Streptomyces sp. 2114.4: one gene and its partner. The protein of the gene in region 1 interacts with the protein of each later gene in a pairwise test. Links are inferred from orthologs where the notes say so. Each region holds a gene or a part of one and is shown on either strand. Other genes may lie near its edges.

Region 1 (15,867 bases):
CGGGTCGGCCGCCCCGAGGACATCGCCAACGCCATCGCCTTCTTCACCGGTGAGGCGGCCGGCTTTGTGTCCGGCCAGGTCATGTACGTCGCCGGCGGCCCGCTCAACTGACCGCCCCACCGACTCCAGGAGTACAGGACATGACCGAGCAGGACAGCGGGCTCCCCGAGCTCACCGGCAAGGTGGCGCTGGTCACCGGCGGCAGCCGAGGCATCGGCTACGGCATCGCCGAGGCGCTGGTGGCCCGCGGCGACCGGGTCGTCATCACCGGCCGCAACGAGGACTCCCTCAAGGAGGCCGCCGAGAAGCTGGGCGCGGACCGGGTGATCGGTGTCGCCGGCAAGGCGCATGACGAGGCCCACCAGGCCGTCACCGTCGAGCGCGCGATGGAGACCTTCGGCCGCGTCGACTACCTCGTCAACAACGCCGGTACGAACCCGGTGTTCGGCCCCATCGCCGACCTCGACCTGGGCGTCGCGCGCAAGGTGTTCGAGACCAATGTCGTCTCGGCACTGGGCTTCGCGCAGCGCACCTGGCACGCCTGGCAGAAGGACAACGGCGGCGCGATCGTCAACATCGCCTCGATCGCCGGCCTCAATGCCTCGCCCTTCGTCGGCGCGTACGGGATCAGCAAGGCCGCCATGGTCAACCTGACGCTGCAGCTCGGCCACGAGTTCGCCCCCGGGGTGCGGGTCAACGCGATCGCGCCGGCGGTGGTCAAGACGAAGTTCGCGGCGGCGCTGTACGAGAACCGTGAGGAGGAGGCGGCGGCCGGCTACCCGATGGGGCGGCTCGGCGTCCCGGAGGACATCGGCGGGGCCGCGGCCTTCCTGCTGTCCGACGCCGCCGGCTGGATCACCGGCCAGACCCTGGTCGTGGACGGCGGGCTGTTCCTGAACGTCGGCGTCTGACGGCACCGGGCGGGCCCGGAGGCCCTGCCGTGGTGTGCGTTCCAGGAGACAGCGTCCGTGGTGCCGGTCCCCGTCGGGGCCGGCACCACGTTCGTTCCCCGGCGGACCCGCCGGGGAGACCTGTCGGGGGACCGGCTGGGCACAGGGCCGGTACCGGGGCGGCCAGGACGGGGCCACCGGCCCGCGGACGGCATTGTCAGTGGTCGCCGGTAGGTTCTGGGAGTGAGAACGCAATGCACACCGGAGGTTGTTGACGTGGTGACCGACATGCTGCCCGAATCCTGGCGCGGGGTCCTCGGCGAGGAGTTGGAGAAGCCCTATTTCAAGGAGCTCACCGACTTCGTCGAGCAGGAGCGGGCCGCCGGTCCCGTCTACCCGCCCCGCGAGCAGGTCTTCGCGGCGCTGGAGGCGACGCCCTACGACCAGGTGAAGGTGCTCATCCTGGGACAGGACCCGTACCACGGCGCCGGCCAGGGCCACGGCCTGTGTTTCTCCGTGCAGCCCGGTGTCAAGACACCGCCGTCGCTGCGGAACATCTACAAGGAGATGAAGGAGGAACTGGGCCACCCGGTTCCGGACAACGGATATCTGATGCCCTGGGCCCAGCAGGGAGTGCTGCTGCTGAACGCCGTGCTCACGGTCCGCGAGGCCGAGCCCAATTCGCACAAGGGCAAGGGATGGGAGAAGGTCACCGACGCGGTCATCCGTGCCGTGGCCTCCCGGCCCGACCCGGCGGTCTTCGTGCTCTGGGGGAATTACGCCAAGAAGAAGCTGCCGCTGATCGACGAGGAGCGGCATGCCGTGGTGCAGGGTGCGCACCCTTCCCCGCTGTCGGCGAAGAAGTTCTTCGGCTCCCGCCCCTTCACCCAGATCGATGCGGCGGTCGCCGCACAGGGGCACACCCCGATCGATTGGCGGATCCCTGACCTGGGCTGAGCCGTCCGGCCCGTCCGGCCGATCACGGCGGGGGAGCCCACCACCCGGTGCGTCGCGCACACCGCGCGCAGGTCCCCTCCGGCGGTTAGCGTCGGGGGAACGGCAGTGACCGTGGTGAGCGGATACGGAGAGCACGGTGGTGGACAAGCGGCGGGAGGCGACGCCCGAGGACGGGGTGCTGACCCGGATCGGCCAGGCGATCATGTTGCATCGCGCGGGCGACCGGGAAGAGGCACGCAACCGTCTCTCGGCACTGTGGCACGAGATCGGGCCGCAGGGAGACGCCTTCCACCGCTGCACTCTCGCCCACTACATGGCCGACACCCAGGACGACCCCAGGGACGAGCTCGACTGGGACCTCAGGGCCCTGGAAGCGGCCGAGGGCTTTGTCACCGAACGGCCCGGGAACACCGAGACGCCGGAAGCGCCGAAGGTGGCCGACGGCCCCGGCCCCCGCCACCCCCTCGTCGCCCTCCGGGCCTTCTTCCCCTCGCTGCATCTCAATATCGCGGCCGACTACGCCGCCCTGGACCGGCCTGCCGATGCGCGGGCGCAGCTGCGGCGTGCCCGGGCCTCGGTCAACGCCCTCGCCGACGGCGAATACCGCCAGGGCTTGCGGGACGCCATCGACCGGCTGCAGCTACGGCTCGACGGCACCGCGCGCCACACCCCGTAGAACCGCGGTCCCCACCCCGTGAGGCGGCGCGCTCAGCGCCGCAGCATGCCGTCGAGCGGCTACCCGCCGGATCTGATGCTGCGGGCCTGGATGGGATCGCCGGCCGGTGGCCGGCGGCACGGCACGTATGCTTCCGGCACGCGAGACACCAGGGCCGCGGCGCAACCCAAGGAGCACGAGTGAAGGTCGGCTGCATCGGACTCGGCGACATCGCCCAGAAGGCGTACCTCCCCGTGCTGAGTACCCAGCCCGGGCTCGAACTGCATCTGCACACCCGCACCCCGGCGACCCTCGAACGCGTCGGCGCCGCTCACCGGCTGACCGGGGCACAGCTCCACGGCGACCTCGACTCGCTGCTCGCCACCGGCCTGGACGCGGCCTTCGTGCACGCCGCCACCGCCGCCCACCCCGAGATCGTGAACCGGCTGATCGAGGCAGGTGTGCCGACCTATGTCGATAAGCCGCTCTCCTACGAACTCGCCACCTCCCAGCGCCTCGTCGCGCTCGCCGAAGACCGCGGAGTGGGGCTCGCCGTCGGCTTCAACCGCCGATTCGCTCCCGCCTACGCCCAGTGCCGCGAGCACGCCCGCGATCTGATCCTGATGCAGAAGAACCGGATCGGACTGCCCGAGGACCCGCGCACGCTCGTGCTGGACGACTTCATCCACGTCGTGGACACCCTGCGGTTCCTCGTCCCCGGCGAGATCGACCACATCGATGTGCGTGCCCGGATCCGTGACGGGCTGATGCAGCATGTGGTGCTGCAGCTCTCCGGTGACGGCTTCACCGCTCTCGGCACCATGAACCGCCTGAGCGGATCCACCGAGGAAATCCTTGACGTTTCCGGACAGGACACCAAGCGCCAGGTCGTCAATCTCGCCGAGGTCATCGACCACAAGGGGCAGCCGAGCATCCGGCGCCGCGGCGACTGGGTGCCGGTCGCCCGGCAGCGTGGCATCGAGCAGATCGTCCTGGCGTTCCTGGACGACGTACGGGCCGGCCGGCAGGCGTCCGCCGAGGACGCCCTGCGCACCCATGAGCTGTGCGAACGGGTGATCACCGACGCGCTCGCGCAGTCCGCCTGCTGAGCGCCCGCAGCCCCGCGTACCCGCCGGCGAGCACCAGCGCACCCATCGCCCCGTACACCGCCCAGTCACCGAACCGGGTGTACGGGCTGGTGCCCGCGGCCAGCGGCAGATCGTAGACGGCCGCCGCACTGCGGTCGGTGCCCAGCCGTTCGCCGATCTGCTCACCCCGGGGGCCGTACACCGCACTGATGCCGGTGAGGGTGGCGTGCACCATGGGCCGCCAGTTTTCCGCGGCGCGCAGCGCGGCCAGTGACGCATGCTGGGCGGGCGCCCAGCTGTCCTGGAAGGTCGAGGTCGAGGACTGCGCGACCAGCACACGGGCGCCGTCGCGCGCCAGATGGCGGCTCATGTCGGGAAAGGCGGTCTCGAAGCAGACCAGCGGCCCGATGCGCAGCCCGTCCGCGGCGGCGAGGGGCATCACCACCTGGCCGGTGCCGCGCAGCCGGTCGCTGGGGGCCGCCTTGCCGACCCGCGTTGCCCAGCCCAGTACGGACCGGAACGGTATGTACTCGCCGAAGGGCACCAGCCGCATCTTGGCGTAGCGGTCCCCGGTGGGTCCGTCCGGGCCGATCAGGACCGCGCTCTTGGAGATGCCCGGCCGTTCGGCGTGCGCGGAGTCGGCGTTGATCAGCAGCTCTGCGCCGGTCCGCCGGGAGAGGGCGGCGAGGCGGGCGGCGAGCGCCGGGTGGTCCGCCGGGTCCGTGTAGAGGCTGCTCTCGCCCCAGACGATCAGGCGCACCCCGCGGCCCGCCAGCGACCGGGTCAGGGCCTCGCTGCGGTCCAGGCGGGCCGCGGGGGTGCCGGTCCGGTTCGGCTGGACGACGGCGACCCGCACCGTGCCGGTGATGCGGGGGACCGGCGCCCAGAACCAGGCCATGGTGGCCGCCAGCGCGCACACCAGCAGCCCGGCGACAGCGGGCAGCCGTGTCGCCGGGCGGGCGATCAGCTCTGCCACCGCCGTGTTCACCGCCACCACCAGCAAGCTCACCAGCCACACCCCGCCGACCGACGCCAGCCGCAGCGCGGGCGGCACCTGCCACTGACTGGCGCCCAGCAGCCCCCAGGGGCCGCCCAAGTACTCCCAGGAACGGACCAGTTCGACCATCAGCCAGCCCGACGGCACCAGCACCAGCGCGGCGGCACACCGACCGCCCGTAGCCCGCCGCCCCGCGGCAGCGGCTTCCCCGGACCTCGTCCGCGCGGGCCCCTCGCGCGCCGCCCCGCCCGCCGGGGGCGCGTCCCCCAGCAGCACGCGCACCAGCACTCCCCAGGGGGCCCAGAACGCACCGAGCAGCAGGGCGAGCACGAGGATGAAGATGTGCAGGCTGGGCAGCAGCCACTGGTGGACGGCCAGGATGAAGCCGGTGCCGCCCAGCCAGCCGTCCAGCGCCGCCCGCCGGCGGGTCGGTGCCGACCGCACCAGCAGCAGCCAGGGCACCAGCGCGACATACGCCAGCCACCACCACGACGGCGCGGGGAAGGTGAGGGCCGGCACCGCACCGGCGAGCGCGGTGGCCACCCCCCGGGTCCAGGGGGAGCCGAGCCACCGCGCCGGACGGCCTGGCGGTGTGTCCATGCGGCCTCCCTGGATGCGGCCGGCCCGCTTCCGGTCTTGGCCGGTCGGACGGCCAGTGTGCGCGGCGGGGCCGCCCGGGGAAAGAGCGGCCGCCGCAACGGCCGGACCGGGGGACTCCCGACGGGGGCGGTCACTCACCGTCGACCCATACCTCACGCCACTTCTCGTGGACGACGACGCCGGTCAGCCGCCAGCCGTCGGCGGTGCGCCGGGCGGTGAACTCGTAGCGGCCGGCGCAGGTGTAATTGGGGGCGGTCGGGCCGCCCCCGCCCTCCGTGGCGGGCCCGGCGAGCCGCATCGGGTTGAAGTAGTCGGCCTGGACGGTGGCGGAGTCCCCGGAGGCACCGTCCAGGCGGACGAGGGTGATGCGGCGGTTGACGATCAGATGCTGCCGGATGGCGAAGTGCTGCAGCATCTCGCCGAGCCAGGCGGTGATCTCGTCCACGCCGCCCTCGATGCCGCCCGCGGAGCGGTAGTCGGCCCGGCCGTCCGGGGTGAACAGGGCCCGGTAGCCGGGCCAGTCGCCGTCGTCCACGGCGATGGCGTACCCGGTGATCAGATCATCGAGGGCGAGGCGATCCATGACAGTGGAGTGTTCCGCGCGCTGCGTCATCATCTCAGTTTTCGGCATCCGCAAGGCCCCCGCCAAGAGGCGGGGGCCGTCCGGCGCGGCGTCAGTTCACCAGCGCCGATTCCGGCACGGCATCCGGACCGGTATTCACCCGCCGGGCCTCCCCGGCGGCCTCCCGCCGCTCCTCCGAGTCGGTGAACTGCGTCCGGTACAGCTCCGCATAGCGCCCGTCCGCGGCCAGCAGCGTCTCGTGCGTTCCGCGCTCGACGATTCGTCCGCCCTCGACGACCAGGATCAGATCCGCGGCCCGTACGGTCGACAGCCGGTGGGCGATGACCAGTGCGGTACGGCCCTCAAGGGCCTCGGTGAGCGCTTCCTGCACCGCCGCCTCGGAGGTGTTGTCCAGATGGGCGGTGGCCTCGTCCAGGATCACCACCCGGGGGTGGGCGAGCAGCAGCCGGGCGATGGTCAGCCGCTGCCGTTCGCCGCCCGAGAGGCGGTAGCCCCGCTCGCCGACGACGGTGTCCAGCCCGTCCGGGAGCCCGGCGATCAGGTCCTCCAGACGCGCCCGGCGCAGCGCGTCCCACAGCTCCTCCTCGGCCGCCTCCGGCCTGGCCAGCAGCAGGTTCGCGCGGATCGTGTCGTGGAAGAGGTGCCCGTCCTGGGTGACCATCCCCAGGACGTCGCGCAGCGAGGCGGCGGTCAGTTCGCGGACGTCCACGCCGGACAGCCGGACCGCGCCGGAGTCGGTGTCGTACAGCCGGGGCAGCAGCTGAGCCACGGTCGACTTGCCGGCGCCCGAGGAGCCGACCAGGGCGACCATCTGGCCGGGTTCGGCACGGAAGGAGATGCCGTGCAGGACCTCCTCGCCGCCCCGGGCGTCGAGGGTGGCGACCTCCTCCAGGGAGGCCAGCGAGACCTTGTCGGCGGACGGGTAGCCGAAGCGGACGGAGTCGAACTCCACGGACACCGGGCCCTCGGGGACCGCGCGGGCATCCGGCTTCTCGGAGATCAGCGGCTTGAGGTCCAGCACCTCGAAGACCCGCTCGAAGCTGACCAGCGCGCTCATCACCTCGATATGGGCGCCGGACAGCGCGGTCAGCGGGGCGTAGAGCCGGGTGAGCAGCAGGGCCAGGGAGACGATCGCGCCGGGCTCCAGCCGTCCGCGCAGCGCGAGGTACCCGCCCAGGCCGTAGACGACCGCGAGCGCCAGGGCGGAGACCAGGGTGAGCGCGGTGACGAAGTACGTCTGGACCATGGCCGAACGGACCCCGATATCGCGCACCCGGCGGGCCCGGATGGCGAATTCGGCGGACTCCCGGTCCGGGCGGCCCATCAGCTTGACTAGGGTGGCGCCCGGCGCGGAGAACCGCTCCGTCATCTGGGTGCCCATCGCCGCATTGTGGTCGGCACCCTCCCGGCGCAGCTCCGCCAGCCGCCGGCCGACCCGGCGGGCGGGAAGCACGAACACCGGCAGCAGCACCAGCGCGATCAGGGTGATCTGCCAGGACAGACCGAGCATCACCACGAGGGTGAGCAGCAGCGTCACGATATTGCTGACGACCCCGGACAGGGTGTCGCTGAAGGCCCGCTGGGCGCCGATCACATCGTTGTTCAGGCGGCTGACCAGCGCTCCGGTGCGGGTGCGCGTGAAGAAGGCGATGGGCATCCGCTGGACGTGGTCGTACACGGTCGTCCGCAGATCCAGGATCAGCCCCTCTCCGATGCTCGCCGACAGCCAGCGGGTCACCAGTCCCAGACCGGCCTCGGCGACCGCGATCGCGGCGATCAGCCCGGACAGCCCGAGGACGAGGGACGCCGAGTCGCCGCCCACGATCGCGTCCACCACCCGGCCGGCCAGCAGCGGGGTGGCCACCGCGAGCATCGCGGTCACCGTGCTCAGTACGAGGAACCACAGCAGACGGCGGCGGTGCGGCCGGGCGAAGGCCGTGATGCGGCGCAGGGTGCCGCGGGAGAAGCGGCGTCTGCCCTGCTGCGCGGCCATCGTGCTGTGCAGCGCATGCCAGGCGGTGACTTCCATGTCCATGGGTGGCCTCCGGTGTGCCGGGTCGTCACGGAATCGCCGTGCGTTACCGGCGACATACAAGGAACGTATGACCTCAACCAATGTTGAGGTCAAGCGATTCCGGTGGTTTCACCCGCCGGGCGCGCCGGACAGGGGACCAAAGGCGGCTCAGGCGTCGCACCCGCCCCGGAGCGGACGCTCCCAGATCAGGGGCCGGCCGGCGCCGTCCGGGCCGGTCACCGTCAGCCGGATGCCCGGCCGGCCGTCGGGGAGCGGGGCGGTGACGTCCACGGCGATCTCCACCCGGGCCGGCGCCCGTGACGGTGCCGGTGCCGGGGCCGGGGCGGTCACGTCCGCCAGCGCCTCGCGGAGTGCGGCCAGCAGCTCACGGGCGCCCTTGTCGTCGACCCGGGTGTCGACCGGACCGGTGAACCGGACCGACGGCCGGGTGCCGAGCGCCGCGGTGGCCGCGCCGGCCTCCCGCAGCACCCGGGTGCGCAGGCCGGGCGGGGCCTCGGGCGGTCCCTGCTGCAGCGCGATGATGGCCGTTCTGATCTCCTGGATCGTGGCCTCCAGTTCGTCGACCGCCTGGCCCACCCCCTCCCGCACCTCCGGCACCAGCGCCTTGCGCCGGGCGGTCTCCAGCAGCATCCCGGTGGCGAACAGCCGCTGGATGACCAGATCGTGCAGATCGCGGGCGATGCGGTCGCGGTCCTCGAAGACGGCCAGCCGCTCGCGGTCCCGGTGCCGGTCGGCCAGCACGAGCGCCACCGCGGCCTGCGCGGCGAACTGCGTGCCCAGGGTCCGTTCGGTGTGGCTGAAGCGGCGGTCGCCGGACATCCGGCACAGTGCGAGGGCGCCCAGCACCCGCCCGCTGCTGCGCAGTGGCAGCAGCATCGCCGGGCCGTAGTGCCGCGATATCGGGGAGACCGAGCGCGGGTCGTCGGCGAAGTCGTCGGAGAAGACCGCGAGCCCGGCGTCTATCTGGTGGACGACCGGACTCCGGGGCGGAATCCTGCCGCGGTACGCCTCGGTCCGTACGGCCTCGGACAGCGCGGTGGAGATCGCCACGACCTCCATACCGCCCTCGGCGTGCGGCAGCAGGACCGCCCCGGTCGCCGCCTCGGCCAGCTCCCGGCCCTTCTCCGCGACGACCGTGAGGGCGTTGGCGGTCGTCGAGCCGGTCTCGGGCCCGGCCAGCAGCGCCGTGGTGATGGATGCCGCGCCGTCGATCCAGCGCCGGCGCTGCCGGGCGGCGGAGTGCAGCCGGGCATTGCTCAGGGCGATACCGGCCTCGGTGGCCAGTATCCGCACCAGGTGCAGATCCGCGTCGCTGAACTGCCCGCCGTCGCCCTTCCCCGCGACGGACAGCGTGCCGAACAGCTCCCCCTGCACTTGGACGGGCACCTCCAGAAAGCCTCCGGCGGGCGGCTCACCTTCGGGGGGTGCGCCGTGGGTGACCGGCTCGCCGGGCCCGTTGCCGTCCTCGTCGCGGAGGCTGACGGCGGCGTGGCGCGCACCCGTGAGGGAGGCGGCGGTCTCGGCGATGCGGCCCAGGGCGCGGCCCAGGTCGTGGTCGGAGCCGACGGCCGCCATCGCCTCCAGCAGCTGCGGAAGCCGGGAGACCGGCCCACCGGCGAGCTCGCGCAGGCTCTGCGCGGTGCGGTTGGGGAGATCTCCCGCGGGCTCCGGCGGCTTCAGGACACACCTCTCACTTTCCGGCGGTCCGGACAGTGTAATTCGCCCGAAAGAGTGCTATTGGGGGCTCTCGGGATGCGTGCCCGGGTGGGGTGCCGGGGAGGCGTCGGTGGGCCGGTCACCTGGGTGGCGGTGCAAGGGGTACCCGGGATCCGACAGCCCGCGCTGCCGGTCAGGCCCCGCGGCCCGGCTCGTGGCCATCTATCTTGGCCACGCCCGCCAGGGGCGACTTTGAGACAACCTGAAGCTCAGGCGCACGCCGGGACTTTGAGGGCGCGGCCCGCGGGTAAGCCGTAGACAACTACGTGCACAGCAGCAGAAACACAGGGACTCAGCCGACACACCGCCGCACCACCGACGACCCGGTAACGGGCCGAACCGCCCGGATCGCGCCGGGCGCCCCCCACACCTTCCGAACATCTCCGCCGCAGACGCGTGGCCATATCCCGCGCCTCGGCACGAAAGTGGGCCGGGCCGATGGAAACAGGTCAGTACTACCCGAGACTCGTGGGGCCCAGCAGCGCCCCGGGCGGCACGACCGTGCTGGAACTCCGCGGTGAGCTGGACATTCTCGCCGTGTCGGTGCTGTCCGACCGGCTGGACGAGATCACCGGTACGCAGGGCACCGACCTCGTGGTCGACGTCCGCGCGGTCACGTTCATCGACTGCGCCGGACTGTCCCTGCTGAGCCGCGCCCGCTACCGGACGCGGCAGCGCGGCGGCCGGCTGCGGCTGACGGGCGTCTTCGGCGGCGGGAGCGTCGCCCGGCTGCTGCGGATGACCGGGCTGACCGGCAGCTTCGAGATCCTGTCCGACGAGACCGGGGGCGACGACGGGGGCGGAGCCGCCGGAGCATCCGGATCGACCGCAGTCACGGATACGGCCGCGGTGACGGCCGCGGTCCCGGACACGGCCACGGATACGGCCGCGGTGACGGCCGCGGTCCCGGACACGGCCACGGACGCCGCGGGCACGGCCGTCGCCTGACCCGCGCCTCGCCGCCCGGCCCCCGGACGCCAGGCCGCCGCCCGGCCGTATGCCGCAGAGCGCCGACGGACCGCCCCCGCCCACGGCCCGGCGGCGCGGCACCGGGACTCAGGCCGGCAGGGCCGCCTCGATGGCGGTGACCAGTTCCTCGGCCTCCGGCTCGGTGCGCGGCCGGAAGCGGCCCGCAACCCGGCCCTGGGGATCGATCAGGAACTTCTCGAAGTTCCACTGGACGTCACCGGCCGCCCCTTCGGCGTCCTCGGCGCCGGTCAGCGCCGTGTACAGCGGGTGCCGGTCCGCGCCGTTGACGTCGGTCTTCTCGAACAGCGGAAAGCTCACGCCGTACGTCGCCGAGCAGAAGGTGGCGATCTCCTCGGCGGTGCCGGGCTCCTGGCCCGCGAACTGGTTGCTGGGGAAGCCCAGCACACTGAAGCCACGGTCGGCGTAGCGCTGCTGCAGCCGCTGCAGACCGGAATACTGCGGGGTCAGCCCGCACTTGGACGCCACATTCACCACCAGCAGGGCCTTGCCCCGGTAGTCGGCGAGCGAAGCGGGCTCACCGGTCAGGGTGCGCAGGGGGATGTCGTACAGGCTCACGGGCATGCTCCTCGTCACGGGGCCGCGGATAGGGACGGCCAGCATCCGTGCCAACCGCGCCGCCCGTCCCGATCTTCCCCGGATCGTCGACCGGCCAGGACACGACCGGCCGGATCGCCCCCGCGCGCCACTCCTTGAGCAGCTGGTCGAAGATCGGCGTCTCCCCCTCGGCCGGGCGGCGCGCCTGCGGGGCGGGGGCGGCAGCGCAGGCGGCGGCAGGGCAGGCGGCTGGTGGGGGAGGGAGATCCGCTGAAAGGGGTGCGAGGCGGGCTTCTTGGCGTCCATGCCCGGACTCAACCGGAAATCGGCCCCCGAGTTGCGGGACGCGGCCGGGGCGGTCCCGAGATGCCCCTGCGGTGGTGACGGGCAGAAGATACGTTCGCGCGTGACGGAGGGGCCGGTGGATGTTCCACCGGCCCCTCCGTCAGCGACAGTCTTGTCCGTCACCCCACCCGGCCGCCGCTGTGGGTACGGGGCGGGGGTGCGCCGGGCGGGTCAGCTCCGGCACAGCAGCGCGGCAAGGACCTCCCGCAGCGCCGCCTCGGGGTCGGCCACCCGCCCCTCGGCCCGCCACGCCACGAACCCGTCGGGGCGCACCAGCACCGCACCCTCGGGCGTCGTCCCGTGCTTCTCGGCCCAGTCGGCGCCGTCCTCGGGAGCCAGGTCGTCGTTCGGACCGGTGCCGATCAGGTAGCAGTCCAGCCCGAGGGAGAACTCCTCGTTGGCGCCCTTGACCGCGGTGCGCCACATCTCGCCGTCCGTCCCGGTCAGCAGGACGAAGGACTTCTCGTACAGATCGAGGGTCGAGCGCCGCTCGCCGCCGGCCCGCAGCCACATGTGCGGGGCGCGGGTGCCCGGTTCGCCCGTGAGCCGCATCTGGTCGGGTACCACCGGCAGCGTGGGGTCGGCGCCGACGACCGCGCCCTGCGGATAGCAGTACCCCAGGGCGACGGTGAGCACCCCGCGCTGCCGGCCGCCGGCCGCCCCGGGGGCCGGTGCGTACCCCGGGTGGCTGTGCTCGGCCGAGCGCGCCGAGGCGCGGGCGCTGGTCTCCCGCGCCACCGGCTGCCGCTCCGCCTCGTAGGTCGCCAGCAGCTCCGGGCCCGCCGCGCCGTTGAGCACGGCGGCGAGCTTCCAGGCCAGGTTGTGGGCGTCCTGGATGCCGGTGTTGGAGCCGAACGCGCCGGTGGGGGACATCTCGTGGGCCGAGTCGCCGGCGAGGAAGACCCGGCCGTCCGCGTACCGCTCGGCGACCCGCTCGGCGGCGTGCCACGGGGCCTTGCCGGTGATCTCAACTGCCATGCCCGGTACGCCTGTTGCCCGGCGGATGTGGTCGATGCACCGCTCGTCGGTGAAGTCCTCCAGGGTCTCGCCCGTGTCGGGGTGCCAGGGGGCGTGGAAGACCCAGTCCGCCTTGTTGTCGACCGGCAGCAGGGCGCCGTCGGCCTCGGGGTGGGTCAAGTAGCAGGCGATGAAGCGGCGGTCGCCGACGACCTCGGCGAGCTGCGGCGCGCGGAAGGTGATGCTCACGTTGTGGAACAGGTCGCCGGGCCCCGTCTGGCCGATGCCCAGCCGCTCGCGGACCGGACTGCGGGGCCCGTCGGCGGCGATCAGGTAGTCCGCGTGCACGGTGGACAGCTCACCGGTCTCCCGGTTTCTCAGCGTCGCCCGCACCCCCTGCGCGTCCTGTTCGAAGGAGCTCAGCTCGGTGGAGAACCGCAGGTCACCACCGTGCTCGCGGGCACAGCGCACCAGTACGGGCTCCAGGTCGTTCTGGCTGCACAGGCACCAGGCGGACGGGCTGATGCGGGCCAGCCCGCCGCCCGGGTCGATCTCCTTGAACAGCCACTCGTGGTCGTCGCCGGTGAGCGAACGGGCCTGCAGGATCCCGTGGTTGTCGGCCAGGACCGACGCGGCCTCGCGGATCCCCTGCTCCGCGCCGGCCACCCGGAACAGTTCCATGGTGCGGACGTTGTTGCCCCGTCCGCGCGGGTGGCGGGAGGTGTCCGCGTGCTTCTCGACCAGCAGATGTCTGATGCCCAGGCGTCCCAGGAACAGCGACGCGGACAGGCCGACCAGGGACCCGCCCACGACGAGTACCGGCACCCGGTCTTCGACGGTGGGATTCATTGCGTGCTCCAGCTCCAGGGACGCTTACGGCAGATGGAGCACGAATGCCCGGCTCAGAGCCTGTTCGATCACGGTTCACCTGCATGGCTCACAGATCTCGCGCCACCCGTGGGTCGCGGCGACGATCGAATCCGGGACGCCCCCCGCGACACGCGGCAGGCCGTCCCCACCATCCGGCTCAGTCACCCGGATCGACCGGAACTGACGACGCACCACTGGGGCCATCGGGCCCCGAAGGAGATGCGTAGACGATGACAACGCTGTCGGAACGAATATCCCAGTCGGCCTTCGACGGCTCCCGGCTGAGGGTCGTGCTGCTGCTGGACCTCCACGACGGAGCCCAGCAGGACTTCCTCGAAGCCTACGAGCACCTGCGCAACCAGGTCGCGTCCGTCCCCGGACACATCACCGACCAGCTGTGCCAGTCCATCGAGAACCCCTCCCAGTGGCTCATCACCAGTGAATGGGAGAGCGCACCGCCCTTCCTGGCCTGGGTCAACAGCGAGGAACACGTCAAGATGGTCCAGCCGCTGCACGGCTGTGTCCGTGACACCCGGTCGCTGCGCTTCAGCGTCCTGCGCGAGACCTCGAACGTCGCCCGTCTCGCGCCCGAGCCTCCCAAGGGCCGCCTGCAGGCCAACCCCCGCGTCGGCGACGGGGTGGTCCGGCACGCGCTGACCTTCACCGTGAAGCCGGGCAGCGAATCGATGGTCGCGGACATCCTCGCCGGGTACACCTCCCCGGAGGCCCGGGTCGACGACACCACCCGGCTGCGCCGCACCTCTCTCTTCATGCACGGCAACCGCGTCGTGCGCGCGGTCGAGGTGCAGGGCGACCTGGTCGCGGCGCTGCGGCACATCTCCCAGCAGCCCGAGGTCCGGGCCGTCGAGGAGGCCATCAATCCCTATCTGGAGCAGGACCGCGACCTCAGCGATCCGAACTCCGCCCGGGTGTTCTTCACCCGCGCAGCCCTGCCCGCGGTGCACCACGTCGCCTCGGGCGGACAGCAGCCCGACGGCATCAAGCGGCATGCGCTGTTCTACCCCGCCAAGGAAGGCTGCGGTATGACGCTGGCCCAGATGCTCGCCCGCCAGGACGAGCTGGCCGCGGACGATGCGACCTGCCCCATCGCCGGCAGCACCATCTTCCAGCGCGACGACGTGGTCGTCCGCCTCATCGATCTCCGGATCCCGATCGAGAGCGATCCCGTGCTGGCGCTCGGCGTGCGCGGCCCTCGGAAGACGGCCGTGCTGCGGCGTCTGCTCGACACCGAAGTGGCCGGCGGTCTGTCCAACGACCGGGAACTCGCACATTTCCTGGAGCGCGCCGACATGGCCCTCATCACGGACCGCCGGGCACCCGGCGCCTGAACGGGCCCGGCCGCAGCAGGTCTCTCCCCTCATTCACCCCGGCCCCAGCCCCTGGAGGAAGCAGCCATGACCACGTACCGCCCACGCATCGTGGACCTCAGCGAGACCCAGCCCAACCGCCGGCGCGGAGGTGATCTGCGCGCCATGCTGACACCCAGCGCGGTGGGCGCCACGAGCGGCTTCATGGGCATGGCACTCGTGCAGCCCGGCGAGCGCATCGGCGAGCACTACCACCCCTATTCCGAGGAGTTCGTGTACGTCGTCCAAGGCGCGCTCGAAGTGGACCTCGACGGGGAACCGCACCCGCTCCGCCCTGACCAGGGGCTGCTGATCCCCCCGTACATGCGGCACCGCTTCCGCAATGTCGGAGACGTGGAGGCCCGGATGGTCTTCCACCTCGGCCCGCTGGCCCCGCGCCCGGAGCTCGGCCACGTCGACACCGAGGGCACGGAAGAGAGCACACCGGCCGCACCACCGGAACGCACGGAGCCCGTGTCATGACCCGCCGTGTGGCGGTCACCGGCGTCGGGATCGTCGCTCCGGGCGGTGTGGGTGTGCCCGCCTTCTGGGACCTGCTGTCCGCAGGCCGCACGGCGACCCGTGGCATCACCCTCTTCGACCCGGAGGGGTTCCGCTCGCGTATCGCCGCCGAGTGCGACTTCGATCCCGCGGCCCACGGGCTGAGCGAGGAGGAGGTGGCCCGCTCCGACCGGTACGTCCAGTTCGCGATGGTCGCCGCGGACGAGGCGCTGCGCAGCGCCGGCCTGGACACGGAGAGAGAGGACCCCTGGCGTATCGGGGTGTCCCTGGGCACCGCGGTCGGCGGTACCACGCGCCTGGAGCACGACTATGTCGCCGTCAGCAACCACGGTGCACGGTGGGATGTCGACCACCGGCCGGCCGGCCGCTATCTGGAGCGGGCGTTCTCTCCCAGTTCGCTCGCCTCCGCAGTGGCGGAGCGGATCGGGGCCCACGGCCCGGTGCAGACCGTCTCGACGGGCTGCACCTCCGGTCTCGACGCCATCGGGTACGCCTTCCACTCGATCGAGGAGGGCCGGGTCGATGTGTGCATCGCCGGCGCGTCCGACTCACCGATCTCCCCGATCACCGTGGCCTGCTTCGACGCGATCAAGGCGACCTCCGCGAACAACGACGATCCCGCCCACGCCTCCAAGCCGTTCGACGCCCACCGCGACGGATTCGTGATGGGGGAGGGCGGCGCCGTCCTCGTCCTGGAGGAGCTGGAACACGCCCGCGCCCGCGGTGCGACGATCCACTGTGAGATCCGTGGCTACGCCACC
Region 2 (15,253 bases), 1.8 Mb from region 1 along the record:
CGGCGGACAGATGCTGACCCTGCGCGGACTGGGCGGCGAGTACCCCGAGATCTTCCTGCCGCTGTACGGCGCCCACCAGGCCCACAACGCCGCGGTGGCGCTCGCCGCGGTCGAGGCGTTCTTCGGCGTCGGCTCGGACCACGCCCGCACGCTGGACATCGACACCATCCGCTCCGCGTTCGCCGCGGTCAGCTCGCCCGGCCGGATGGAGGTCGTACGGCGCAGCCCGACGGTCGTGCTGGACGCGGCACACAACCCCGCGGGTGCGCGGGCGGCGGCCGAGGCGGTCACCGAGGCGTTCGGGTTCAGCCGGCTGGTGGGTGTCGTCGGGGCCAGCGGGGACAAGGACGTACGCGGTTTTCTGGAGGCCTTCGAGCCGATCTTCGCCGAGGTCGTGGTGACACGTAATTCCAGCCATCGTGCGATGGATCCCGATGAGCTGGCCGCCGTGGCCGTCGAGGTCTTCGGCGCCGAGCGCGTGCAGGTCGAGCCGCGGCTCGACGACGCCCTGGAGGCGGCGATCACCCTCGCCGAGGAAGAGGGCGAGTTCTCCGGAGCGGGTGTGCTGGTGACCGGCTCGGTGATCACGGTCGGCGAGGCCCGGCTGCTGATGGGAAGGGGCTGATCATGCGCACCCTGTGTGCGAGCACCCTGATAGGTGAATTCTTCGTGATCGGCTTCGCGGGCCTGGTGGCGATGCAGATGACCGACCTGCCGGCGGCCACGGTCTGGACGGTCAGCGGCATCGGGATGCTGCTGAGCCTCCTGCTGTGCGGGATGCTCAGCCGCCCGGGGGGCGTCCAGCTCGGCTGGGTGCTGCAGCTCGCCCTGATCGCCGCCGGTTTCGTGGTCCCGACGATGTTCTTCCTGGGCGCGGTCTTCGCGGCCCTGTGGTGGGCGTCGGTCCACTTCGGACGCAAGATCGATGAGGCGAAGGCCCGTTGGGCCGCGCAGGCCGAGGCGCCGGGCGAGCCGGCCTGAGACAGGGCGCGGGCGCCGCCCCGGGCCCCGGGGAAGGTGGCCGGGGGCGGGGCCGCCCGGGGCCGGGTCACCCATGTAGCCTCAGTTCACCCGCTGACCATTGTTCATATCCAGGGAGTTCCTCCGTGAGCCAGCGCACCCTCGTCCTCCTCAAGCCCGACGCCGTCCAGCGCGGTCTGATCGGCGAGATTCTCGGCCGTATCGAGAAAAAGGCCGGCTGGACGATCAGCGCGCTGGAGCTGCGCAGCCTGGACCGCGCGCTGCTCGAGCAGCACTACGCCGAGCACGTCGGCAAGCCGTTCTACGAGCCCCTGGTCGCCTTTATGTCCTCCGGGCCGGTGGTCTCGATGGTCGTCGAGGGCGAGCGGGTGATCGAGGGCGTGCGGACGCTGGCCGGTCCGACTGACCCGATTGCCGCGCCGGGTGGGTCCATTCGTGGGGACTTCGGAACGATCACCCGAGAGAATCTGATCCATGCATCGGATTCCGAAGAGTCCGCAGAGCGTGAAATCAAGATTTTCTTCCCCGGCATCTCCTGACGTCTCGTCAGCTACACACCCCTCGTGACCAGGGGCGACCGAAAAAAACATCGGTCGCCCTTTGGTGTATACGACACGATCGGGGGAACGCATCATCGCGACACGACGTCACCATTAAGGGGGGCGGGTGCGTGTACGGCTGACAATGGCGAAACAGCCTCCCGACGTGTTCGAGTGGGCGCACTACGAACTACGATGGAGGCTTCCGCGCCGCACAGCGCATCACCTCCTGCCGACCTCCAGTAAGCATTCGCTCCAGTTGGGAAGGCCAGACGTATCCTCATGGGGAACAACATGTCGTTCATCGGCCGTGACATGGCTGTCGACCTCGGGACCGCCAACACGCTGGTGTACGTCAGGGGCCGCGGCATCGTCCTCAACGAGCCGTCGGTCGTGGCCATCAACACCAACACCGGCGGGATTCTCGCGGTAGGTGCTGAGGCGAAGAAGATGATCGGGCGCACGCCCGGCAACATCGTCGCCGTACGGCCCCTGAAAGACGGCGTGATCGCCGATTTCGAGATCACCGAGCGGATGCTCCGCTACTTCATCCTGAAGATCCACAAGCGGCGCTATCTGGCCCGCCCGCGGGTCGTCGTGTGTGTCCCCTCCGGCATCACCGGCGTGGAGCGCCGCGCGGTCATCGAGGCCTCGACCCAGGCCGGCGCGCGCCAGGTCCACATCATCGAGGAGCCGATGGCCGCCGCGATCGGGTCCGGCCTGCCGGTGCACGAGGCCACCGGCAACATGGTCGTGGACATCGGCGGCGGTACCACCGAGGTCGCGGTCATCTCGCTCGGCGGCATCGTCACCGCGCAGTCCATCCGGGTGGCCGGCGACGAACTCGACAACGCGATCATCCAGCACATCAAGAAGGAGTACAGCCTTCTGCTGGGCGAGCGCACCGCCGAGAGCATCAAGATCACCATCGGTTCGGCGTACGACCTCGAGCAGGACGAGCACACCGAGATCCGCGGCCGTGACCTGGTCTCCGGCCTGCCGAAGACCGTCGTCATCTCGGCCGCCGAGGTCCGCAAGGCCATCGAGGAGCCGGTCAACTCCATCGTCGACGCGGTCAAGACGACGCTCGACAAGTGCCCGCCGGAGCTGTCCGGTGACGTCATGGACCGCGGCATCGTGCTCACCGGAGGCGGCGCCCTGCTCCGCGGCCTCGACGAGCGGCTGCGCCGCGAGACCGGTATGCCCATCCACATCGCCGAGGACCCGCTCGACTCCGTCGCGCTCGGTTCCGGCAAGTGCGTCGAGGAGTTCGAGGCGCTGCAGCAGGTCCTCGACTCCCAGCCGCGCAGGTAGCACGGCCCGGGTCCCGCTCCACGCCGCGGACGCCGAACGGCGTCCGCGGCGGTCGGGGCCCCTGGCGACCCCGGCCGGTCCGCCCGGCGGATCGCTGATATACAGGCACAACATCCCGACAGACACGGTGTCCTGACGCTTCATCATCCGGCGCCGTCACATCAGGCACAACGCTCAACTCCCGAACGAGACCGGCGGGGCCCGCAGCCGGCCGGTCCTACGAGGAAGGACACGGCCGCCGCACGTGAGGGACACACGAGAGAGCCGGCTGCTGCTGGTGCTGCTGATCGCGATCGCGTTCGCGCTGATCACGGTCGATATCCGCGGCGGCGAACAGTCCCCGCTCGATGGTGCCCGGCAAGCCGCCGCCTCCGCCTTCGGCCCGGTCGAGGGCGGCGTGGCCCGCGTCGTCAATCCGGTCGGCAACGCCATCGGTGCCGTGCGGGACTCCGGCCGCCGGCACAACCGGATCAGCACGCTGGAGCACGAGAACGAGGCGCTGAAGGCCAAGCTCGGCTCCTCCGACCGCAACCGCAGCCGCGCCGCCGAGCTCGACAAGATCCTCAAGACCGCCGGCACCGGCCAGTACGGCATCAAGGGCGCCCAGGTCATCGCCATCGGCTCGGCCCAGGGCTTCTCCTGGACCGTCACCATCGACGCCGGCCGCCGGGACGGCATCGCCCGCGACATGACCGTCCTCAACGGCGACGGTCTGGTCGGCCGGGTCACCACGGTCGGCGCCGACACCTCCACCGTCCTGCTGGCCGCCGACCCCGACTTCACCGTCGGCACCCGTATGGAGAAGACCAACGAGATCGGCTTCGCCAACGGGCAGGGCGTCCGCTCGCTGCGCGTGCAGCTTCTCAACGGCAAGGCCAACATCAAGCGGGGCGACCGCCTGGTCACCTTCGGCTCCAGCCGGGACAAGCCGTTCGTGCCCGGGGTGCCCGTCGGCAGGGTCGTCAAGGTCGAGCCGTCCAACGGCGATCTGACCCGCAACCTCCAGGTCCGGCCGTTCGTCTCGTTCTCCCAGCTCGACATCGTCGGCGTGGTCGTCGCACCGCCCCGCCAGGACCCCCGCGACACCGTCCTGCCGCCTGCGCCCGCGAAGCCCAAGCCGACGCCGACGGTCACCGTCACGGCCACCCCCTCCGCGAGCGCTTCACCCAGGAGCTGACCGATGCGCATCAACCGGATCCTGCTCTCGGCCCCGCTGGTGGTCGTCGCCCTCGTCATCCAGGTCACCATTCTCGCCAGACTCCAACTTCCCGGTGCGGTACCGGATCTGCTGCTGCTCGTCGTGGTCGGCCTCGCGCTGGTCTACGGCCATGTCGGCGGCGCGCTGGTCGGCTTCTTCGCCGGGCTGCTGGCCGACCTCGCCCCGCCGTCCGACCACGCCATCGGCCGCTATGCGCTGGTGCTCTGCGTCATCGGCTATGCCGCGGGTCTGACCAAGCCGGACTCGGGCCGGCACCGCTCGGCGACGCTTCCGCTGCTCGTCGTCCTCGGTGCCGCCGTCGGCTCGACGCTGATGTACGCCGGCGTCGGCTCGCTGGTCGGTGACACCGCCGCCCGCCACGTCGGCATCGTCGGACTGCTGCTCAGCGCCACCCTCTACGACCTGCTGCTGGCCCCCTTCACGGTTCCTCTCGTGATGGCTGTGGCGCGGAAAACCGAGGGCGATCTGCTGGCCGGCGACAGTTCCGGCAGCCAGAGCGGCGGGGCCGGCAGCCGCGATGCGGGATACGGCTGGCTCACCACCGGCACGGGACTCAAGGCCAGCCGCGGTGCCATGAAATCCCTGCGCACGGGCACGGGCATCGGCAGCCAGCGCGGCAGCCTGCTCGGCAAGTCGGCCCGCGACAAGGTGGGCCGCATCAAGGGGGTCAAGCGACTGTGACGCCCTGTCTCCTTCCGATCACCACCCCTCGTGGAGGCGCTGCGCGCCATGAGTAATCTCCCGGAAACCCGGACCTCCCGGGTCAGCGTCCGGCTCATCGCGATCCAGATCCTGGTCTTCTCCCTGCTGCTCACCCTCGGCGGCCGGCTCTGGTATCTGCAGATCCGCAACGGCCAGGAGTACGCCACCGAGGCGAAGAACAACCACGTTCAGCAGGTCATCGAGCCCGCCACCCGCGGCTCGATCCTCGATGCGCGGGGGGTGCCGCTGGCCGACAACCAGACCCGCCTGGTCGTCTCCGCGAGCCGTACCGATCTGCTGAAGATGAAGGACGACGGCAAGGCCGTGCTCGGCCGGCTGGCCAAGGTGCTCGGGATGTCCGAGAAGGAGATCCGCAACAAGGTCCGGCTGTGCGACGCCAAGACCCCGCAGCCCTGCTGGAACGGTTCGCCCTACCAGCCGATCCCGATCACCGACGAGGCCACCACCCAGCAGGCCCTCCAGATCCGCGAACGCTCCGAGGCGTTCCCCGGCATCAGCGCCGAACCCACCGCCGTACGGCGCTACGCCGAGCCCGGCAACGCCAACACCGCCCAGGTGCTCGGCTACCTCTCGCCGGTGACCGACGAGGAGATCAACAAGGCCAAGAACACCCGCTCGCCGTTCCTGCGCTCCGACCAGATCGGCCGGTCCGGTCTGGAACGTACGTACGACCGCTATCTGCGCGGCAAGGCCGCCGTCACCCGCTATGAGGTCGACAACCTCGGCCGGGTCATCGGCCAGGCCAAGAGCGAGAAGGGCCAGGGCGGCGCGAGCGTCGTCACCAGCATCGACGCCCGCGTGCAGGCCATAGCGGAGAAGCAGCTCGAGCAGGCCATGAAGGACGCCCGCAAGGTGCACGACAAGAACACCGGCACCAACTACAAGGCCGACTCGGGCGCCGTGGTCGTGATGGAGGCCAAGACCGGCCGGGTGGTGGCGATGGCCTCCAACCCCAGCTACGACCCCAACGCCTGGGTCGGCGGCATCTCCGGCAAGGACTACGCCCACCTCACCGGCAAGGACTCCAACTACCCGCTGCTGAACCGCGCCATCCAGGGACAGGCCGCCCCCGGCTCGATCTTCAAGGTCATCTCGACCACGGCCGCGATCAACGCGGGCTACGACTTCAACGGCCACTACCCCTGCACCAGCTCGTACAGCATCGGCGGCCAGACCTTCAAGAACTTCGAGGGCGAGGGCCACGGCGACATCAGCCTGGGCCGGGCGCTGGAGGTCTCCTGCGACACCGTCTTCTACCGGCTCTCGCACGAGGAGTGGAAGAAGGACGGCGGGGACAAGCCCAAGAAGGACCCCAACGACTGGTTCTACAAGACCGCCCACCAGTTCGGCCTCGGCAAGGAGACCGGCATCGACCTGCCCAACGAGGTCACCGGCCGGGTCCCCGACCGCAAGTGGAAGACCGACTTCTGGAAGGCCAACAAGGACGGCTGGTGCAAGCAGGCCAAGGCCTGGCCCAAGAAGAAGGACTTCGGTACCAAGCTCGCCCGTGAGGGCTGCCTCGAAGGCATGAAGCTGCACGCCTACGACTCCATCAACTACGCCATCGGGCAGGGCGACACCCTCGTCACACCGATCCAGATGGCGACCATCTACGGCGCGATCGCCAACGGCGGCACCCTCTACAACCCGACCGTCGGCAAGGCCGTCGTCAGCCCCGACGGCAAGAAGGTGCAGCAGATCAAGCCCACGTCGCACGGCAAGCTGCCGGACAGCCCCAAGACGCTCCAGCAGATCGATTCCGCGCTGGCGGGTGTGGCCACCCGCGGTACCGCCGCCTGGCGCTTCCAGGGCTGGCCGCAGGACAAGATTCCGATGCACGCCAAGACCGGTACCGCCGAGGTCTACGGCAAGCAGACCACCTCGTGGTTCGCGACGTACACCAAGGACTACACGATCGTCATGACGATCGCCCAGGGTGGTACCGGCTCCGGCGCCTCCGGTCCGGCCGTACGCAACATCTACAACGCCCTGTACGGAGTCGACGAGAAGGGGGGCATCAACCCGAAGGCCGCCCTGCTGCCGAAGCCCCAGGGCTCGCTCCCCAAGATCGAGGGTGACGGGACCATCGAGGCTCAGCCCATCAAGCCCTACGTCCTGCCGTCGCCGTCGCCGTCCGCATCGGAGAGCCCACAGTGACGACCAGCCCTACCTCCCGGGCGTTCTCGATCCGGCGCTACACCCCCGAGCTCGGTACCTGGGGCAAGCTGACGGCGCGTGATTCGGTGCTGCGCAAACTGGACTGGGTGCTGCTGCTGTCCTGCCTGGTGCTGTCGCTGATGGGGTCGCTGCTGGTCTTCTCCGCCACCCGCAACCGCACCGAGCTCAACCACGGCGACGAGTACTACTACTTCCTGCACCATCTGCTGAATCTCGGTATCGGCCTGGCGCTGGCCGCCGGCACGATCTGGCTCGGGCACCGCACCCTCCGCGGCGCGGTCCCGATCCTCTACGCCCTGTCGGTCGTGCTGGCGCTGCTGGTCCTGACGCCGCTGGGCGCCACCATCAACGGTTCGCGTTCCTGGCTGGCGATCCCCGGCGGCTTCTCGCTCCAGCCCGCGGAGTTCGCGAAGATCACCATCACGCTCGGCATGGCGATGATCCTGGCGTCCCGGGTCGACGCGGGGGACCGCCCGCACCCCGGCCACCGCACCGTCGTCACGGCCCTCGGCCTGGCGGCCGTCCCGGTCGCCGTGATCATGCTGATGCCCGACCTCGGATCGGTGATGGTGCTCGGCGCCGTCATCCTGGGCGTCCTGCTCTCCTCCGGCGCCTCCAACCGCTGGATCCTCGGACTGGTCGGCACCGGCGTCGTGGGCTGTGTCGCCATCTGGCAGCTCGGGCTACTGGACGCCTACCAGATCGCCCGCTTCGCCGCGTTCGCCAACCCGAGCCTCGATCCGGCCGGCGTCGGCTACAACACCAACCAGGCACGGATCGCGATCGGCGGCGGCGGACTGACCGGCTCCGGGCTCTTCCACGGCAGCCAGACCACCGGCCAGTTCGTCCCCGAACAGCAGACGGACTTCATCTTCACCGTCGCCGGTGAGGAGCTCGGCTTCCTGGGCGCGGGCCTGATCATCGTGCTGCTCGGCGTCGTCCTGTGGCGCGCCTGCCGGATCGCGCGCGAGTCCACCGAGCTCTACGGCACCATCGTCGCCGCCGGGATCATCGCGTGGTTCGCCTTCCAGTCCTTCGAGAACGTCGGGATGACCCTCGGCATCATGCCCGTCACCGGCCTCCCCCTGCCGTTCGTCTCCTACGGCGGCACCTCGATGTTCGCCGTCTGGATCGCGATCGGGCTGCTCCAGTCGATCCGCGTACAGCGCCCCCTGTCGGCTTCGCGCTGACGCCGCCTCACTGCCTGAGGTGGAGCTCGAACCACAGCGAGGTGGGCCGCGGCAGGTCCTCGGGCGGCGTCGTGCCCCAGTCGTCGGCGAGGTGGCCGGTCAGCAGGAGCCCGTAGTCGTCCGGCTGCCCGCCGGGCACCGGCCGCGGAATCCGGACCGGTGCCCGGTCGTGCACGCTGATCCGCAGGCCCTGCCCGGCGGTCAGCATCCGCAGCAGGATGTCCGCCGTGTGCGGTGTGTGCAGATGCGCGCGGGTCACCGCCTCCGAGGTGAGCAGCACGGCGGTGTCGAGGAGCGGGGAGAGCGGGGTGCGGCGCAGCACGGCGTGGACGAAATCGCGCGCGGCCTTGGGGGCGGTGGGGGTGCTCGGTGCGGTGAGAACGTACGGCCTGGCGCCCGCCGAGACGCGGAGGCGTGTCCGGGTGACGGGCGCGGTTGAGGGGTGCACGGTGTCTCCCTCCCCTGGGGGCGAGTGAGTGGCGAGCGGGTTGCACGCTCGATTCGTACTCTGCGTACTCGGTTCGTCACACAGAGTAACCCACCTGGTGTGTGCGGCGCTACCCGTTCCCGCGGACCCCTGCCGCGGACCGCGCGGTGGGGCGGTTTCCCCGTCCGGGCGGGTGGCCCCGGCCGGGGCGGGTGGCTAGCCTCGATGCATGGCGGACACCGTGCGGGAAATCGAACGGAAGTACGAGATCGACGACGGTGCGCGGCTGCCCGACCTGGCCGGCGTCGGCCGGGTCGCCACCGTGGCGGAATCGGGTGTCGAGGAGCTGGACGCCCGCTACTACGACACTCCTGACCAGCGCCTCGCCGCCGACGCCCTCACGCTGCGCAGACGCACCGGCGGCAGGGACGCGGGCTGGCACCTGAAGCTGCCGGTTGCGCCGGGCGTCCGGGACGAAGTGCGGGCGCCGCTGTCCGACACACCGCCCCCGGAGCTGACCGCGCTCGTCCGGTCACGGGTGCTGGAGGAGGAACTGGTGCCCCTCATCCGGCTGCGGACGCGGCGCACGGTCCGGGTGCTGCACGATGCCGGGGGCGCACCGCTCGCGGAGCTGGCGGTGGACGAGGTGCACGCACAGCGGGCGGGGAAGTCCGCCAAGAGCGGCGCGGGCGGGGCCCGGTGGCGCGAGATCGAGGTGGAACTGCTCGGGGGCGGCGACAGCGGGTTGCTGGACGAGGTCGGCCGGGCCCTGGTCGCGGCCGGGGCGCGCCCCGCCTCAGCGGAGTCGAAGCTGGCGCGGGCACTCGCCGAGACGGGCCTGGCGCGCGAGCGCCCCGCACGTCCCGGCGCGGGAGGGGAAACGTCCCGCCCCCAAGGCTCCGGCAAACGCGGAGGCAAGGCCATGACGGCGAAGAACAAGGCCACGGCCGGGAACAACAAGACCACGGCCGGGAACAACAAGACCACGGCCGGGAACAACAAGACCACGGCCGGGAACAACAAGACCACGGCCGGCAAGAAGAAGGAACCCACCGCCGGAGACGTGGTGCTCCGGTACGTCCGCGAGCAGGTACGGGTGATCATCGAGCTGGATCCGGCGGTACGGCGCGATCTGCCCGACTCGGTACACCGGATGAGGGTCGCCACCCGCCGGCTGCGCAGCGCCTTCCGCTCGTACACGAAGGTGCTCGACCGCGCCGTCACCCGGCCCATCGGCCTGGAGCTCCAGTGGCTGGCGGCGGAGCTGGGGGTGGACCGGGACCGCGAGGTGCTGACCGCGCGGCTGCAGCAGGCGCTGGCCGAGGTGCCCCGCACGCTGCGGCTCGGCCCGGTGGCCGCCCGGCTGCGCATCTGGTCCGAGCGGCGCCGCGCCGACGCGCGCAGGGAAGTGCTCTCCGTCTTGGACGGACCCCGCTATCTGGAGCTGCTGAAGACCCTGCACGCCCTCCTTCAGGAGCCGCCGCTGCGCCCGGCCGCGGACCGGCCGGCGCCCGACGTGGTGGCCGGCGCCGTGCTGAAGGACTACCGGCGGCTGGCCCGCCGGGTGGAGGCCGCGCTGGCGGCCCCGGCCGGGCAGGCGCGGGACGAGGCGCTGCACGGCGCCCGCAAGGCCGCCAAGCGGACGCGGTACGCGGCGGAGGCCGCCCGTCCGGCGCTCGGCCGGCCGGCGAAGAAGTTCGCCAAGCGGATCAAGCGGGTGCAGCAGCTGCTGGGCGACCACCAGGACAGCGTGGTGGCGCGCGGCGCGCTGCGCGAGCTGGCCACCCAGGCACAGCGGGCCGGTGAGGGCGGCTTCACCTTCGGTCTGCTCCACGGGCGTGAGGAGGCCCGTGCGGCGGACCGGGAGCGGGAGCTGCCACGCCGGTGGAAGAAGGCCTCCCGGCGCAAGCACCGGGCCGCGCTCCGGCCGTGAGCGCGCGGCGGTGGGGCGCACCACGGCGGGCCGCCTCACCGCACGGCGGCCGGCCGCCGCACCACGCGCTCCCGGCCCGGCCGCCAGCCGCCTGCTCAGCAGGGGCGCCGCGGCCTGCCGGCTCGCCGTGCGAGGGGGTGGCTTCGAGCGGTTACGCTTGAGAGTCGCCCCCTGCCAGCTCACGAAGGTTCGAGATGTCTGCCGAGTCGGTCTTCCCGCAGCTCGAGGCCCTGCTCCCGCATGTGCAGAAGCCCATTCAGTACGTCGGCGGTGAGCTGAACTCCACCGTCAAGGACTGGGACTCCTGTGATGTGCGGTGGTCGCTCATGTACCCGGACGCCTACGAGGTCGGTCTGCCCAACCAGGGCGTCATGATCCTCTACGAGGTCCTCAACGAACGCGAGGGCGTGCTGGCCGAGCGCACGTACAGCGTGTGGCCGGACCTCGAAGCGCTGATGCGTGAGCACCACGTCCCGCAGTTCACGGTCGACGCGCACCGCCCCGTCGGCGCCTTCGACGTGCTCGGTGTCTCCTTCTCGACCGAGCTGGGCTACACCAACCTCCTCACCGCCCTGGACCTCGCCGGTATCCCGATGGAGGCCAAGGACCGCACGGAGGACCACCCGATCGTCCTGGCGGGCGGCCATGCGGCCTTCAACCCCGAGCCGATCGCGGACTTCCTGGACTGCGCGGTCGTGGGCGACGGCGAGCAGGCGGTGCTGGAGATCACCGAGATCATCCGCGCCTGGAAGGCCGAGGACCGGCCCGGCGGCCGGGATGAGCTGCTGTTCCGCCTGGCGAAGACCGGCAGCGTCTACGTCCCCAAGTTCTACGACGTCGAATACCTGGCCGACGGGCGGATCTCCCGTGTCGTGCCGAACCGCTCCGGCGTCCCGTGGCGGGTGTCCAAGCACACCGTCATGGACCTGGACGAGTGGCCCTACCCCAAGCAGCCGCTCGTCCCCCTGGCCGAGACCGTCCACGAGCGGATGTCCGTCGAGATCTTCCGTGGCTGCACCCGCGGCTGCCGTTTCTGCCAGGCCGGCATGATCACGCGCCCCGTGCGGGAGCGAAGCATCACCGGCATCGGCGACATGGTGGACAAGGGCCTGAAGGCCACGGGATTCGAGGAGGTCGGCCTGCTGTCGCTGTCCTCCGCGGACCACACCGAGATCGGCGACATCGCCAAGGGGCTCGCCGACCGGTACGAGGAAGACAAGATCGGCCTGTCGCTGCCCTCGACCCGGGTGGACGCCTTCAACGTCGATCTTGCCAACGAGCTGACGCGCAACGGCCGTCGCTCCGGTCTGACCTTCGCGCCCGAGGGCGGCTCCGAGCGGATGCGCAAGGTCATCAACAAGATGGTCTCCGAAGAGGACCTGATCAGGACCGTCTCCACGGCCTACGGCAACGGCTGGCGGCAGGTGAAGCTGTACTTCATGTGCGGTCTGCCGACCGAGACCGATGAGGACGTGCTCCAGATCGGCGACATGGCGGTCAAGGTCATCGCCGAGGGCCGCAAGGTCTCCGGACAGAACGACATCCGCTGCACGGTCTCCATCGGCGGCTTCGTCCCCAAGCCGCACACCCCCTTCCAGTGGGCGCCGCAGCTGTCGGCGGAGGAGACGGACGCCCGTCTCGAAAAGCTCCGGGACAAGATCCGCGGCGACAAGAAGTACGGCCGCTCCATCGGCTTCCGCTACCACGACGGCAAGCCCGGCATCGTCGAGGGCCTGCTCTCGCGCGGCGACCGCCGCGTCGGCTCGGTCATCCGCGCCGTCTACGAGGGCGGCGGCCGCTTCGACGGCTGGCGCGAGCACTTCTCGTACGACCGCTGGATGAAGGCCGCCGAGGAGACGCTGCCCGGCTTCGGCGTCGACGTCGCCTGGTACACCACCCGCGAGCGGGAGTACGAAGAGGTCCTGCCCTGGGACCACTTGGACTCCGGCCTCGACAAGGACTGGCTCTGGGAGGACTGGCAGGACGCGCTCGACGAGACCGAGGTCGAGGACTGCCGCTGGACTCCGTGCTTCGACTGCGGCGTCTGCCCGCAGCTCGACCTCGACATCCAGATCGGCCCCACCGGCAAGAAGCTGCTGCCCCTGACCGTCGTCAAGTAGCGCCTCCCGTATACCTCTTCGGCCCGGTCCCCGCACCCCGGGGGCCGGGCCGTGGCGTACTCCTGCACAATGACGTGATGTCACCGCAGCTCATCGCCCCCACCGCCCGCGTCCATGCCTCCTTCCTCGCCGCGATGGACGAGTTCCGCGCCGACGGCGCCGAGCAGGTACCGCACTCCAACCTCGCCCGCGAGCTGCGGACTTGGGCCACCCGCTGGCCGACCGTGGAGGGGTTCGCGGAGTACGTCGACGCGATCAGCGGCGCCCCGGGTGAGGTACGCGCCGACGGGGTGGTCCCCACGACCACCCGGTGGTGGGTGGCGGACGGCAGCTATCTGGGACGGGTCACCTTCCGCCACCGCCTCACCGATGAACTCCTCCACTACGGCGGCCACATCGGCTATGGCGTACGCCCCGGTGCCCGCCGCCGTGGCCACGCCACCGCGATGCTGCGCGCCGCACTGCCCTTCGCCCATCACGAGCTGGGCATCGACCCGGTGCTGGTCACCTGCGACCACACCAACACCGGCTCGCGTAAGGTCATCGAGGCCTGCGGCGGGGTCTTCGAGGACCAGCGGGGGGAGAAGCTGCGCTACTGGATCCACGCGGCCGCGCCCGCCGCCGGAGAGCAGCCGCACCGGCGCGTCTGAGGGGCCGGTGCACCCGCGGTACGGCGACGGAAGAACCAGGGGGAGGGGCCGGATGGAGCCCACCGACAACGAGCGGCGGGTGCCCGCCCGTTACGCGCCGGGCGAGGGCTGTGTGACCCAAGTGGTCCGTATTCCGGTACGGATCGTGGTGCTGGTCCTCGTGGTGCCGGTGCGCCTGGTGTGGGACGCGCTGACCGCCGCCGGCCGGGCCGTCGACCGGAGCGTGCTGCGCCCCCTCGGCCGCGGCCTCGCCCGGCTGTGGCGCACCCTCGTCCTCGCCCCCCTGGCCTGGGCCTGGCGCACCCTCGTCGTGCTCCCGCTCGGGTGGACCTGGCGCACGCTGGTCGTCGCCCCGCTGGGGTGGCTGTGGCGCGCCGTGCTCGCCCCGGTCGGCCGGGGGACCGGCAGGGCGGTGGCGTGGCTGGTGCGGCAGCTGCTCGTGCTCCCCGCGCAGTGGCTGTACACCCACGTACTGACCCCGGTGGGGCACGGCCTCGCCTGGCTGCTGCGCGGACTGGGCGCGGCCCTGCGGTGGGTGGGCCGCGCGTTGTTCGTGTGGCCGTGGGTGGCGCTGTGGCGGTATGTGCTGGCGCCCGTCGGCCGGGGGACCGGCGCGGTCCTGGCATGGCTGGTCCGCCTGCTCGTCGTCGTGCCCGCCCAGTGGCTGTACGTCCATGTGCTGACACCGGCCGGACGGGGCCTCGCCTGGCTGGTGCGCGGCCTCGGCACCGTTCTCGCCACGCTCGTGCGGTGGCTCGTGGTCGTGCCGCTGGTCACCCTGTGGCGGTATGTGCTGGTGCCCGCCGGGCGGCTGTCGGCCGCCGTGGTGACGGCGGTGGTGCGCGAGACGGGAGCGGCGCTCGGGCACTGCTGGCGGGCCGCGGGGATCATCTCCAGGGCCCTTGGCCGGTTTCTCGCCGCGGTGCTGCGGTGGGTCCTCGTCGAGCCGCTGCGGTGGGTGTACCGCACGGTGCTCACCCCTCTCGGGCACGGCATCCGGGACGGCATCTGGCGGCCGGTCCGGCAGGCCCTGCGCACCGCCCGCGCGACCGTGCGGCAGACCCGCAGGGAGATCCGGCGGGCACTGTTCGGCGCCCCCGCCGAGCCCCGGCCGGCCACCGCTGCCGAGCCCCGGCGGGAACCGGGAGCCCCCGGCACACGTACTCTAGGTAGCAGTACGACCGCACTCACGAAGGACTGAACGACACTGGGCAAGCGACAGCCCGAAGGCCCGCCGCCCGCACCGGCGGTGCAGCGCATCCGACTGCGCTACACCAAGCGCGGCCGCCTCCGGTTCACCAGCCACCGCGACTTCCAGCGCGCTTTCGAGCGGGCGCTGCGCCGCGCCGAGGTCCCCATGGCCTATTCGGCGGGCTTCACCCCGCACCCCAAGGTGTCGTACGCCAACGCCGCCCCGACCGGTACGGGCAGCGAGGCCGAGTACCTGGAGATCCAGCTCACCGAGCACCGCGATCCGGACACGCTGCGCACCCTGCTCGACGCGTCGCTGCCGGACGGGCTCGATGTGACCGACGCGGTCGAGGCCCGCACCAGCGGCCTGGCCGACCGGCTCCAGGCCTCGGTGTGGGAGCTCCGGCTCGACGGGGTCGAGCCCCGGGAGGCCGGTCGCGCGGTCGAGGCGTTCCTCGCCGCGGACGAGGTGCTGGTCGAGCGGCGGACGAAAAACGGCATGCGGACCTTTGACGCACGGGCCGCGGTGACGCGTCTGGAAGCCACCGGTCACGCCGGCGATAGGCCCGACGGCAAAGCCTGTGCGATACTGCGGCTGGTTGTTCGGCATCTGACACCTGCCGTTCGACCCGACGACGTCCTGTCCGGCCTCCGAGCTACGGCCGACCTGGCGCCGCCGGTCCCCGCAGCGGTGACCAGGCTGGCGCAGGGGCTGCTCGATGAGGAGACCGGCGCGGTGACCGACCCGCTTGAGCCCGACCGCGACGCTGCCACGGCCGCCCCACCCA

The links.
Region 2: the proteins of CFW40_RS03425 (region 1) and ndk interact in binary tests that used the Escherichia coli proteins (3 or more experiments, as listed by UniProt). The link is inferred for Streptomyces sp. 2114.4 from one-to-one orthologs.

What each region holds. Positions count from the first base shown.
Region 1 is NZ_FYEY01000001.1:797,733-813,599, reverse strand. Bases 128-3,012 are described here. They hold CFW40_RS03425 (uracil-DNA glycosylase), read left to right. Parts: upstream 128-1,178; coding sequence 1,179-1,847; downstream 1,848-3,012. Other genes in these bases: CFW40_RS03415 (Gfo/Idh/MocA family protein), read left to right, coding at 2,703-3,012; CFW40_RS03420 (hypothetical protein), read left to right, coding at 1,987-2,523; CFW40_RS03430 (SDR family oxidoreductase), read left to right, coding at 141-911. In the rest of the region: 3-oxoacyl-ACP reductase FabG, read left to right, coding at 1-111; more of CFW40_RS03415, read left to right, coding at 3,013-3,611; lnt (apolipoprotein N-acyltransferase), read right to left, coding at 3,580-5,187; CFW40_RS03405 (nuclear transport factor 2 family protein), read right to left, coding at 5,318-5,800; CFW40_RS03400 (ABC transporter ATP-binding protein), read right to left, coding at 5,862-7,805; CFW40_RS03395 (GAF domain-containing protein), read right to left, coding at 7,953-9,380; CFW40_RS03390 (STAS domain-containing protein), read left to right, coding at 9,960-10,469; CFW40_RS03385 (glutathione peroxidase), read right to left, coding at 10,578-11,066; CFW40_RS03380 (FAD-dependent monooxygenase), read right to left, coding at 11,562-13,196; CFW40_RS03375 (SchA/CurD-like domain-containing protein), read left to right, coding at 13,448-14,566; CFW40_RS03370 (cupin domain-containing protein), read left to right, coding at 14,633-15,067; CFW40_RS03365 (beta-ketoacyl synthase), read left to right, coding at 15,064-15,867. UniProt on the Escherichia coli protein: Excises uracil residues from the DNA which can arise as a result of misincorporation of dUMP residues by DNA polymerase or due to deamination of cytosine.
Region 2 is NZ_FYEY01000001.1:2,552,811-2,568,063, reverse strand. The notes cover bases 1-2,813. They hold ndk (nucleoside-diphosphate kinase), read left to right. Parts: upstream 1-1,106; coding sequence 1,107-1,520; downstream 1,521-2,813. Other genes in these bases: CFW40_RS11180 (rod shape-determining protein), read left to right, coding at 1,815-2,813; CFW40_RS11190 (DUF4233 domain-containing protein), read left to right, coding at 628-981; CFW40_RS11195 (folylpolyglutamate synthase/dihydrofolate synthase family protein), read left to right, coding at 1-625. In the rest of the region: more of CFW40_RS11180, read left to right, coding at 2,814-2,834; rod shape-determining protein MreC, read left to right, coding at 3,079-4,011; rod shape-determining protein MreD, read left to right, coding at 4,015-4,734; mrdA (penicillin-binding protein 2), read left to right, coding at 4,783-6,933; rod shape-determining protein RodA, read left to right, coding at 6,963-8,144; CFW40_RS11155 (ATP-binding protein), read right to left, coding at 8,152-8,592; CFW40_RS11150 (CYTH and CHAD domain-containing protein), read left to right, coding at 8,801-10,504; CFW40_RS11145 (TIGR03960 family B12-binding radical SAM protein), read left to right, coding at 10,699-12,624; CFW40_RS11140 (GNAT family N-acetyltransferase), read left to right, coding at 12,702-13,274; CFW40_RS11135 (hypothetical protein), read left to right, coding at 13,327-14,475; CFW40_RS11130 (TIGR03936 family radical SAM-associated protein), read left to right, coding at 14,524-15,253. UniProt on the Escherichia coli protein: Major role in the synthesis of nucleoside triphosphates other than ATP. The ATP gamma phosphate is transferred to the NDP beta phosphate via a ping-pong mechanism, using a phosphorylated active-site intermediate.